One region of the Serratia sp. GW822-FHT06D09 genome, then DNA from elsewhere that is predicted to be linked to it. Evidence: predicted binding sites of a transcription regulator. Region 1 holds the regulator's gene; each other region holds the start of a gene.

Region 1 (4,012 bases):
GCCGCTCTCCCCTGACTGATTTTCCTGCTGTTCCTAAAGCACCCAATCCTTTAGCCCGCCCCCACTGTATTTCATCGCGAAAATTGCTAAGCTAAATATCCACAATAAAAACAGGTCAATTTAAGGTCCGTTGCTTTAGCGGCGAGTTGACACTGTACAAGGAGGAAGCAATGTCGTTTGAACTGCCCGCACTACCTTATGAAAAAAATGCCCTCGAACCGCACATTTCGGCAGAAACCCTGGAATACCACTATGGCAAGCATCACAACGCCTATGTGGTCAACCTGAACAATTTGCTGAAAGGCAGCGAGTTTGAAGGATTATCCCTTGAAGCAATCATCAAGGCTTCCAGCGGCGGCATCTTCAACAATGCGGCTCAGGTATGGAATCACACCTTCTATTGGCACTGCCTGTCACCTCAGGGCGGTGGAGAGCCTCAGGGCAAATTGGCTGCCGCGATCAACCAGGCTTTTGGTTCTTTTACCGCCTTCCGGGAACTATTCAGCGACGCCGCGGTGAAAAACTTTGGCGCAGGCTGGACCTGGTTAGTGAAAAAGCCGGATGGCTCGCTGGCGATTGTTAATACGTCGAATGCGGCCACGCCGTTGACCGGTGAAGACAAACCGTTGCTTACCGTCGACGTTTGGGAACACGCCTATTACATCGATTATCGCAACGCACGACCGGCCTACCTGGAAAACTTCTGGGCACTGGTTAACTGGGCATTTGTGGAGGAAAATCTGGCGTAACGCGGGGAAATACAACCAGGCGTAGCGAACTGCGCCTGGTTGACTGAAGAGTATCAGTTCAATGCTGCGGTGAAGCTAAAAGCGATAATCACAGCCAGCGCACCCAGGGTGGTGAACAGTGACATTTTCAAATCGGTATCCATTACAACTCCTTTTCAGATTGGGTTTCCCAAGGGTAAAAGGCACACAATTAATGTGTTAAACCATTTTCCCACAGTTGGCCGATAAAATCTTGTTATCATTTCCCAGTTTATAATACCGATTACCTCTTCCCCTTTTGCTCAATATGGGACAAAATTCGCAGTTCACAACTGTGTACCGGCAAAATGCCCCTCCTGACCAAGCGCTGACGACTTCAACACACTAAAAACTCAGTTTTCGCTTCTTTGGAGAAGGATCTACGCAGGCAAACGATTAACATCACACTTACATACTGCAACATGTGAGTTCAGGAGTCATTCTTTACATGGCAACGATTAAAGATGTGGCCAAACGCGCTGGCGTTTCCACCACCACCGTTTCGCACGTCATCAATAAGACTCGTTTCGTCGCCGAAGAAACAAAAGCGGCCGTTGGCGCCGCGATCAAAGAGCTGCACTATTCACCCAGCGCCGTGGCGCGCAGCCTTAAGGTCAATCACACCAAATCTATTGGTCTGCTGGCCACATCGAGCGAAGCACCCTACTTTGCCGAAGTGATCGAGGCGGTGGAAAACAGCTGCTACAGCAAAGGCTATACGCTGATCCTGTGCAACTCACATAACAATCTGGACAAACAACGCGCCTATCTGGCGATGTTGGCGCAAAAGCGCGTCGATGGCCTGTTAGTCATGTGTTCGGAATACCCGGACCAACTGCTCGGCATGCTGGAAGATTATCGCAATATCCCGATGGTCGTCATGGATTGGGGCGCCGCACGCGGTGACTTTACCGACACCATTATCGATAACGCCTTTGAAGGCGGCTATCTGGCCGGGCGCTACCTGATTGAACGCGGCCACCGCGATATCGGGGCCATTCCGGGCCAACTGGCGCGTAATACCGGCGGCGGCCGCCATCAGGGCTTTTTAAAAGCCATGGAAGAAGCCAATATCGACGTGCGTGAAGAGTGGATTGTTCAGGGCGACTTTGAGCCGGAATCCGGCTACAAGGCCATGCATCAGATACTGTCGCAGAAGCAACGTCCTACCGCAGTCTTCTGCGGTGGCGATATCATGGCCATGGGGGCGATCTGCGCCGCCGATGAACTTGGCCTGCGCGTACCACAAGACATATCGGTGATTGGCTACGATAACGTGCGAAACGCCCGCTACTTCACCCCGGCACTGACCACCATTCATCAGCCCAAAGAGCGTTTGGGCGAGATGGCCTTCACCATGCTGCTGGATCGCATCATCAGCAAGCGTGAAGAGTCGCAGGTGATTGAGGTTCATCCCAAGCTGGTTGAGCGCCGTTCGGTCGCTGACGGCCCGTTCATCGATTATCGCCGCTAATTATCTACGCCGGACACTCTCGCGGTTTCCGGCGTCATTCTTCGCTTAGCCACTCCTGATTCAAGGTTTCACTGTCTCCCAGATAATCCAGCAACCAGGCCATAGCCGGTGACGGCGTATTTTGCTGCCAGGTCAGGCAACAAGGACTGGCGGGAAATGGCTGTTGCAACTGTAGCGCCACCAGCTCCCCGCGCTGCACCAAAGGCAATACCTGATGCGCGGGCATCATACCAACGCACAACCCGGCACACAGGCAGTCCACCGCAGAAGCCCAGTCCGGCACCACCAGGCGGCGCTGGTTGTCCAACGTCCAGGTCACGCGTTTGGGCAGGTTGCGCGAGGTATCTTCCAGGCACAGTGACGGAAAGGGCCGTAGTTGATCGTCGTTCAACAGCCCCTCTATCGCGGCCAGCGGGTGATGCGGACTGGCCACGCACAACCAACGCATATCTCCCATATCGCGAAAGGCGAAACCGCCGCCCACCGGCACCGCCCTTGTGGCGCCGATCGCCATATCGGCACGACCGTCCACCAGCGCATCCCATACGCCATTAAACACCTCCGGCTGAACCAGCAATTCGACGTCGGGGAAATGGCGGTAAAAATCCAGCACCAATTGGCGACTGCGTTGGGGTTTAACGATGATATCCACCGCTATTTTCAATTGGCCCCGCCAGCCGTTAGCGACCTGTTGGCACTGTCGGCGCGTGTCGAGCATTTTTTTGATGACACCACGCGCTTCCTGAATAAACAGCACGCCCGCCGGTGTCAGTTCCACGTCGCGATGACGGCGCTCAAACAGCGGTACCGCCAGCCATTGCTCCAACTGCCGCACCGTATAACTTACCGCCGACGGTACCCGATGCAGCTCCTGCGCCGCGGCGCTGAAACTGCCGGTGCGGGCCACCGCATCGACGACATCCAGGGAATATTCAGACCACATAGCTTTGCCTTCAATTTTTTTAACAGCACCTCGCAAATATTACCGTTTCACAAGCAGAGATCCAGCCGGATACACTTGCCGGCGCTAAAAACCTGCGACAATAAAATATTAACGAGAAATACCATGCGAAATTCCTTTGGTTTTATGTTCTACCTTGCCGGCCTGAGCATGCTGGGTTACCTGGCCACCGATATGTACCTGCCCGCTTTCGGCATGATGCAACAAGATCTGCAGATTTCCCCCGGGGCAATCAGCGCCAGCCTGAGCATCTTCCTGGCCGGGTTTGCCTTTGCACAACTGCTGTGGGGCCCGCTTTCCGATCGCCTCGGCCGTAAACCGGTGTTGCTGATCGGTCTGGCGCTGTTTGCCCTCGGCTGCCTCGGCATGCTGTGGGTGCAAAATGCCGTGCAACTTTGGTCGCTGCGCTTTATCCAGGCGATTGGGGTTTGCTCGGCTGCCGTTACCTGGCAGGCCTTGGTAATTGACCGCTATCGCGAAGGCAAGGCTAACCGCGTGTTCGCCACCATTATGCCGCTGGTAGCCCTTTCCCCGGCGCTGGCGCCGTTGGTGGGTGCCTGGTTGCTGAATCACATGGGCTGGCGCGCCATTTTCGCCGTGTTGCTGGGCATTACCGTGCTTTTGCTATTGCCGACGCTGCTGCTGAAAGAAAGCGCCAAAACCGTGCCTTCCGACGACAATAAGAAAAGCGCGCTCAGTTTCTTCCAACTATTAAAGTCACGCATCTTCAGTGGCAACGTTATGATCTTTGCCGCCTGTTCTGCCGGCTTCTTCGCCTGGCTGACCGGTTCACCGTTTATTCTTGGTGAT
Region 2 (4,012 bases), on a different contig from region 1:
GCAGTTCGATGGATTATTGTTTCTCGTGTTCCTGCGGGAACAGCAGGTTCAGCACGATGGCAGTGATGCCGCCGGCAGCAATGCCTGAGGAGAGTAATGTTTTCAGCCAGTCCGGTGCGAACTGCAAGATCAACGGTTGCTGGGAAACGCCCATCCCCACGGCCAACGACAGCGCCATGATCATGATTGCACGGCGGTTCAGACGCTCTCGCGACACGATGCGCACACCGGATGCGGCGATGGTGCCGAACATCACCAGGGTGGCGCCGCCCAATACCGGCTCAGGAATGTGTTGTACGAAGCCGGCCACCGCCGGGAACAGCCCCAGCGCGATCAGCATCAGTGCCACCACGAAGCCGACGTAGCGGCTGGCGACGCCGGTCAGTTGGATCACGCCATTGTTTTGACCGAAGCAGGAGTTAGGGAAGGTATTAAACACCGCCGACAGCATGGAGTTCAGGCCGTTGGCCAGTACGCCGCCCTTAAGGCGCTTCATATACAGTGGGCCACTGACAGGTTGTTCCGACACGTCAGAGGTCGCGGTGATATCGCCGATAGTTTCCAACGAGGTGACCATAAATATCAACATCAGCGGCAGCAGCAGATTCCAGTCAAAACCCAGACCGTAATACAGCGGGGTCGGGATGATGATCGCCGCCGTCTCGGGGGTGGGCTGGCTTTCTGGCAGCATGCCCATGGCCCAGGCCAGCAGATAACCCACCGCCATGGCAATCACCAGTGAGGCGACGCGCAGGTAGGGATTGCGCTGACGGTTAAGCAGGATAATGACCAGTAATACCGCGCCGGCCAGCAGCAGATTTTTGGGGGCGCCGAAGGTACCTCCATTCATCGCAGCATAGCCGCCGCCGATGGAAGTCAAACCGACCTGAATCAGAGACAAACCGATAATCATCACCACAATGCCGGAGACCAGCGGGGTGATGATGCGCCGTGCCAAGTGCAACACGCGTGACAGCAGGATCTCGGTGCAGGAGGCGACCATCAGCGTACCAAACAGCGCAGCCATCATGGTGGGAACGTCCGTGCCGCCATTTTTCAGCGCCAGCCCGCCCATGATCAGCGGCGAAACAAAGTTAAAGCTGGTGCCCTGAATAGACAGCAAGCCCGAGCCGACGGGTCCCCAGGTTTTGATTTGTAAAATAGAGGCCAGGCCGGAGGCGAACAGCGACATGCTGATAATGTGCTGAGTGTCCTGCGCCGGCAGACCCAGTGCCTGACAAATCAACAGGGCCGGTGTGATCACGGCAACGAACATCGCCAGCAGGTGCTGACCGGCGGCGAACAGCGTTTGCGGCAGCGGTGGGCGATCTTCCAGGCGATAAATCAGTTCACTGTTGCGGGGAGTGGCGGATGCTTTTTGCGCAGCATCGAACTCGGCGGATGGCTGGGTCATGGTGTGGCATTTCCAGAAACGGCAAAGCAGGCATTTTAATGATTTGGCCCATAAAAGCAAACGGTTGCGCGTTAATGCTTTGTTAGCAGTATCGTCACTTATGTCGCATTTTCGTTCATTTTTTCTTGTGTTATCAGCGTTTTTTACTTCTAATCCTGCACTCATCAAGTTTTAAAAACTAAGCGGTTTTCTCTAACTTATTATTTATTAATTGGATCTTTTCCCTTACATGGAGTAACTGGATGTTTCATCTTGATACTTATGGCACGTTAGTCGCAGCAACATTGGTTCTGCTCCTTGGGGGCAAATGCGTCACCAGCATCCCCCTGTTGAGGAAATACACCATTCCCGCTCCTGTCGCCGGTGGTTTACTGGTGGCACTCCTGTTGTTAGCCCTGAAAAAGTTCGTTAACTGGGAAATCAGCTTCGATATGTCGCTGAAAGACCCGTTAATGTTGGCCTTCTTCGCCACCATCGGTTTGAACGCCAACCTGTCGCGGTTGCGCGCGGGTGGCAAGGCATTAATGGTATTCCTGTTTGTGGTGCTGGGCCTGCTGCTGGTGCAGAACGCTATCGGCATCGGCATGGCGAAAATGCTGGGTCTGGACCCGTTGATGGGCCTGATCGCCGGCTCGATTACCCTGTCCGGCGGTCACGGTACCGGGGCGGCCTGGAGCAAGCTGTTTATCGAACGCTACGGCTTTGAAAACGCCACGGAAGTGGCGATGGCCTGTGCCACCTTCGGTCTGGTTCTGGGTGGCCTGATCGGCGGTCCGGTGGCGCGTTACCTGGTGAAGCACTCTTCCACCCCGGAAGGCTCGCCGGATGACAGCGTCCAGCCAAGCGGTTTTGAAAAACCGGAGAGCGGCCGTTTGATCACCTCGCTGATCATGATTGAAACCATCGCGATGATCGCCATCTGCCTGAGCCTGGGGCAGTTTATCTCCGGCTTGCTGAGCGGTACGGTATTTGAATTACCCAACTTTGTTTGCGTGCTGTTCGTTGGGGTGATCCTCAGCAACACCCTGGCCTTCACCGGGTTCTATACCGTGTTTGAGCGTGCGGTGTCGGTGCTGGGCAACGTTAGCCTGTCGCTGTTCCTGGCGATGGCGTTGATGAGCCTGCGTTTGTGGGAGCTGGCTTCTCTGGCGCTGCCAATGCTGGCGATCCTGGCCGTACAGACGCTGGTGATGGCACTGTACGCAATTTTCGTTACCTACCGGGTGATGGGTAAAAATTACGATGCAGCGGTGTTGGCTGCGGGCCACTGCGGTTTCGGCATGGGGGCCACGCCTACGGCGATCGCCAACATGCAGGCGATTACCGATCGCTTCGGTCCATCGCACCTGGCGTTTCTGGTGGTGCCTATGGTCGGGGCGTTCTTTATCGATATCGCCAACGCGATTGTGATTAAGCTGTATCTGCTGTTGCCGGTGTTTCCGGCGATTGGCTGATTAAGCGGTCGTAATAACGAAAAAGGCGCCTATCTGGCGCCTTTTCTCTGCCTGAAAATCAGGCGTTGGAGTAACGTGCTTTCTCCGGTAGCCAGCGTTCAATCAGGGCTCTGGCATGCTCCGGGTACTGCTGGTGTATATGGCGGGCGACGCGTTGTACTTCCGGGATCATCGCCTGATCGCGCAGCAAATCCGCCACTTTGAACTCCGCACTGCCGGTTTGGCGGGTGCCCAACAGTTCACCGGGACCGCGGATCTCCAGATCGCGCTGGGCAATAACGAAACCGTCATTACTGTCGCGCAGCACCTGCAGGCGCTTTTGCGCCGTTTTGCTCAACGGGGTTTTGTACAACAACACGCAGTGAGACGCTACGGCGCCACGACCCACGCGCCCCCGCAACTGATGCAGCTGAGCCAGCCCCAGTCGCTCGGGGTTTTCGATGATCATCAGGCTGGCGTTGGGCACGTCGACCCCCACCTCGATCACCGTCGTCGCCACCAACAACTGCAGCTCACCCTGTTTAAAGGCCTGCATTACCGCCTGTTTCTCTTGTGCTTTCATGCGACCGTGCACCAGCGCCACTTTCAGCTCTGGCAGCGCGGTTTTCAATTCTTCCCAGGTGGCTTCGGCTGCCTGGGCTTCCAGCAGTTCGGATTCTTCGATCAGCGTACAAACCCAGTACGCCTGGCGGCCTTCTTCCATGCAGGCGTTTTTCACCCGCTGAATAATATCGGTGCGCCGGGTGTCTGGAATGGCAACGGTAGTGACGGGCGTTCTGCCCGGTGGCAGTTCGTCGATCACCGAGGTGTCGAGATCGGCATAGGCGGTCATTGCCAGCGTGCGTGGGATTGGCGTTGCGGTCATGATCAACTGATGGGCATGGAAGCCTTGTTCTTCGCCTTTCTCCCACAGTGCCAGCCGCTGGTGTACGCCAAAACGGTGCTGTTCATCGATGATCACCAGCGCCAGACCGGAAAATTGCACCTGTTCCTGGAAGATGGCGTGGGTACCGACCACCATGGAGACCTGCCCGCTGGCAATTGCCTCTTGCTGTGCGATACGCGCCTTGCCTTTTTGCTTGCCAGCCAGCCAGCCAACCTCTAACCCCAGCGGTTCAAACCACTGACGGAAGTTATTGGCGTG
Region 3 (4,012 bases), on a different contig from region 1:
CATGTCTTCAGCTTTCAGACGGTTAACCTCACGCGCCAAATCAAACAGCGCCGAGTAAGCTTCCGGCGTGTTGAAGTCGTCGTCCATGGCTTCACGGAAACGGGCTTCAAACACGTCGCCGCCAGCCGGTTGGGCGTTGGCATCTGTGCCACGCAGCGCAGTGTACAGGCGTTCCAGAGCGGTACGGGCCTGCTTCAGATTCTCTTCGCTGTAGTTCAACTGGCTGCGATAGTGGCCGGACATCAGGAAGTAACGCACGGTTTCAGCGTCGTAGTAACCCAGTACGTCGCGAATAGTGAAGAAGTTATCCAGGGATTTCGACATTTTTTCTTTGTCGATCATCACCATACCGGAGTGCATCCAGTAATTGACGTACGGGCCGTCGTGGGCGCAGCTCGACTGGGCAATTTCGTTCTCGTGGTGCGGGAACATCAGATCGGAACCGCCACCGTGGATATCAAAATGGGTACCAAGCTGCTTGCAGTTCATGGCAGAACATTCAATGTGCCAACCCGGACGCCCTGCGCCCCAAGGCGACGCCCAGCTCGGTTCGCCCGGCTTGGACATCTTCCACAGCACGAAGTCCATCGGGTTGCGTTTCACGTCGTCGATTTCTACGCGCGCACCGGCCTGCAGCTGATCCAGATCCTGGCGTGACAGCAAACCGTATTGCGGATCGCTGTCGATGGAGAACATCACGTCGCCGTTGCTGGCCACATACGCGTGATCGCGATCGATCAGGCGCTGGGTGATCTCAATGATCTCGGCGATATGCTGGGTCGCACGCGGTTCAATGTCCGGGCGTTCGATCAGCAGAGAATCGAAGTCGGCGTGCATCTCCGCCAGCATGCGTGCGGTCAGTTGATCGCAGCTTTCGCCATTTTCAGTCGCGCGGCGGATAATTTTGTCGTCAACGTCGGTGACGTTACGCACATAGTTCAGCGAGTAGCCGAGATAGCGCAGATAACGTGCCACCACGTCGAAAGCAACGAAGGTACGCCCATGTCCGATATGACACAGGTCATAGATGGTTACCCCGCACACGTACATGCCCACTTTACCGGCATGAATGGGTTTAAATTCCTCTTTTTGACGACTCAGGGTATTAAAAATCTTTAGCATCGGGACATTCCGTGGTGTGCGTGATAACAAAAATGATAACCAGGGTTAAGGTTGTTCACCCAGCAGCGTATTGAAACCCGAAGCCTGATCTAATGCAAGGTTAAGGCCGCGCTTTGCTGAGCTCAGAGGTGGAAAACGGTGATAAATCAGCGATTGCCACCAATGTTATAATATAACAAATTGCGATTTACCACAGCCTGAGCGCGGTTTAGCCGCTGCTGACTCATTACAGGAGATATGTTATAACGGCGGTCTGATAGTTCACTCGCTCCATGTGACATCTCACTTCATCTTGTTAGGACTAAAACTATGGTTACTTTCCACACTAATCACGGCGACATCGTTATCAACACCTTCGCGGACAAAGCACCGGTTACCGTTGAAAACTTCCTGAACTACTGCCGTGACGGTTTCTACAACAACACCATTTTCCACCGTGTTATCAATGGCTTCATGATTCAGGGCGGCGGTTTTGAGCCGGGTATGAGCCAGAAAGACACCAAAGCCACCATCAAGAACGAAGCCAACAACGGTCTGAAAAACACCATCGGCACCCTGGCAATGGCGCGTACCAACGATCCACACTCCGCGACCGCACAGTTCTTCATCAACGTAGCAGACAACGACTTCCTGAACTTCCGCGGCGAAAACGCCCAGGGTTGGGGCTACTGCGTATTTGCTGAAGTGGTTGAAGGCATGGACGTGGTTAACAAGATCAAAGCCGTGAAAACTGGCCGCAGCGGCATGCACCAGGACGTACCGGTAGAAGACGTGATCGTCACCAGCGTTACCGTCAGCGAGTAATCGCAGCTGAATGAACACGCTGTTCATTGCAGATCTGCACTTAAGCGCACAGGAACCGGCAATTACTGCCGGTTTTCTGCGTTTTTTGCGGCAAGATGCCATACACGCCGAAGCCCTGTACATACTCGGCGATCTGTTCGAAGCCTGGATCGGCGATGACGATCCCGAACCGCTGCATGCTGAAATCGCCGCGGCGCTGAAGACGCTGCAACAGGCAGGCGTGCCCTGCTACTTTATCCACGGCAACCGTGATTTTCTGGTGGGCAAGCGCTTTGCCCGTGCCAGCGGCATGCAACTGCTGCCGGAAGAAAAGGTGCTGGACCTGTATGGCCGCAAAATCCTGATCCTGCACGGTGACACGCTGTGTACCGACGATCGGGCCTACCAACAGTTCCGCCGAAAAGTGCACAACCCACTGATTCAAAAATTGTTCCTGGCAATGCCTTTACGCTGGCGCCTTAAGATCGCCGCTAAAATGCGTGCCCGCAGCCGGCAAAGCAACCAATACAAATCGGACGCCATCATGGACGTCAACCCGCAGGCGGTTGAGCAAACCATGCTGAACCACCAGGTTCACTGGATGATCCATGGCCACACGCATCGTCCGGCCGTGCATGAGTTGACGCTGAGCAACGGCAAAGCTCACCGTTTAGTGCTGGGTGCCTGGCATGAAGAAGGCTCGATGATCAAAGTCAGCGCCGACGCCGTCGAACTGATCCAATTCCCTTTCTAAGCTTCTGACTTAACGCGCGGGTATAAAAATTCGCGCTTCTGACGATCAAAACCGGCGACGCAACCGTTTTCCTTGCCGTTCGCTCATGGTATGCTCTACGCCCTCATTCGGCCTCCCGCCGCAGGCAATCGGCCGTCGTTTGTACAATTACAGGAGCCTTACACCCATGGGAGCCAACGCCGCTTCAGCCACTCACGCTGAGGTTAAAATCGCAATTGTAATGGGATCGAAAAGTGACTGGGCCACCATGCAGTTTGCGGCCGAAGTCCTGACCTCACTCGACGTCCCGTTCCATGTCGAAGTCGTTTCCGCTCATCGCACGCCAGACAAGCTGTTCAGCTTTGCCGAACAGGCAAGCGCCAAGGGTATCGACGTGATCATTGCCGGTGCGGGCGGTGCTGCGCACCTGCCGGGCATGCTGGCGGCGAAAACCCTGGTGCCGGTGCTGGGTGTGCCGGTGCAAAGCGCTGCCTTGAGCGGCGTGGACAGCCTGTATTCCATCGTGCAAATGCCGCGCGGTATTCCGGTAGGCACCCTGGCGATCGGCAAGGCCGGCGCCGCCAATGCTGCACTGCTGGCAGCGCAAATTCTGGCGTTGCATGACGCTGAGTTGGCGCAACGCCTGGCCGATTGGCGTCAGGCGCAGACTGACGAGGTGCTGAATAACCCGGACCCGCGGGAGGAAGCATGAAGCCGGTTTGCGTACTGGGTAACGGTCAATTGGGGCGTATGCTGCGCCAGGCCGGTGAGCCGCTGGGGATCGCCGTCTATCCGGTTGGCCTCGACGCTGAGCCGGAAGCGGTACCTTATCAAAACAGCGTGATCACCGCCGAAATCGAGCGTTGGCCGGAAACCGCGCTGACGCGTGAGCTGGCGACCCACAACAGCTTCGTTAACCGCGATATTTTCCCCCGTCTGGCGGACCGCCTGACGCAAAAACAGTTACTCGATCAGCTCGGCCTGGCCACTGCCCCCTGGCAGTTGCTGACCGACGTCGCCGAGTGGCCGCAGGTTTTCGCGACCCTGGGCGAACTGGCTATCGTTAAACGTCGCGTCGGCGGTTACGACGGCCGGGGTCAGTGGCGTCTGCGCGCAGGTCAGGAGGCCGAACTGCCGGCCGATGCCTATGGCGAATGCATCGTCGAACAGGGAATTAACTTCTCCGGCGAGGTCTCATTGGTCGGCGCACGCGGACACGACGGTAAATCGGTGTTCTATCCGCTGACCCATAACCTGCATGAAGAAGGCATTCTACGCACCAGCGTGGCGTTGCCGCAGCCCAATCCTGCGCTGCAACAGCAAGCTGAACAGATGCTGACGGCGATCCTTGATGAACTGAACTACGTCGGCGTC

What was found. Region 1 encodes PurR, which represses purine synthesis genes. Its sites were predicted from a motif close to CANGCAAACGTTTGCNTG; they were not measured.
Region 2: a site for PurR is predicted at 1,468-1,485, ahead of AC1RKG_RS22370 (nucleobase:cation symporter-2 family protein). Genes of this name have one in related genera too.
Region 3: a site for PurR is predicted at 2,716-2,733, ahead of purE (5-(carboxyamino)imidazole ribonucleotide mutase). Genes of this name have one in related genera too.

The regions. Positions count from the first base shown of each region.
Region 1 covers NZ_JBXALO010000001.1:211,467-215,478, reverse strand. The annotation lists gene sodB (superoxide dismutase [Fe]) at 171-749, shown strand; gene cydH (cytochrome bd-I oxidase subunit CydH) at 803-892, opposite strand; gene purR (HTH-type transcriptional repressor PurR) at 1,216-2,241, shown strand; gene punR (DNA-binding transcriptional activator PunR) at 2,276-3,184, opposite strand; gene punC (purine nucleoside transporter PunC) at 3,308-4,012, shown strand, end outside.
Region 2 covers NZ_JBXALO010000013.1:23,259-27,270, forward strand. The annotation lists gene AC1RKG_RS22370 (nucleobase:cation symporter-2 family protein) at 14-1,414, opposite strand; gene gltS (sodium/glutamate symporter) at 1,657-2,868, shown strand; gene recG (ATP-dependent DNA helicase RecG) at 2,927-4,012, opposite strand, start outside.
Region 3 covers NZ_JBXALO010000005.1:147,446-151,457, forward strand. The annotation lists gene cysS (cysteine--tRNA ligase) at 1-1,122, opposite strand, end outside; gene ppiB (peptidylprolyl isomerase B) at 1,432-1,926, shown strand; gene lpxH (UDP-2,3-diacylglucosamine diphosphatase) at 1,937-2,659, shown strand; gene purE (5-(carboxyamino)imidazole ribonucleotide mutase) at 2,826-3,350, shown strand; gene purK (5-(carboxyamino)imidazole ribonucleotide synthase) at 3,347-4,012, shown strand, end outside.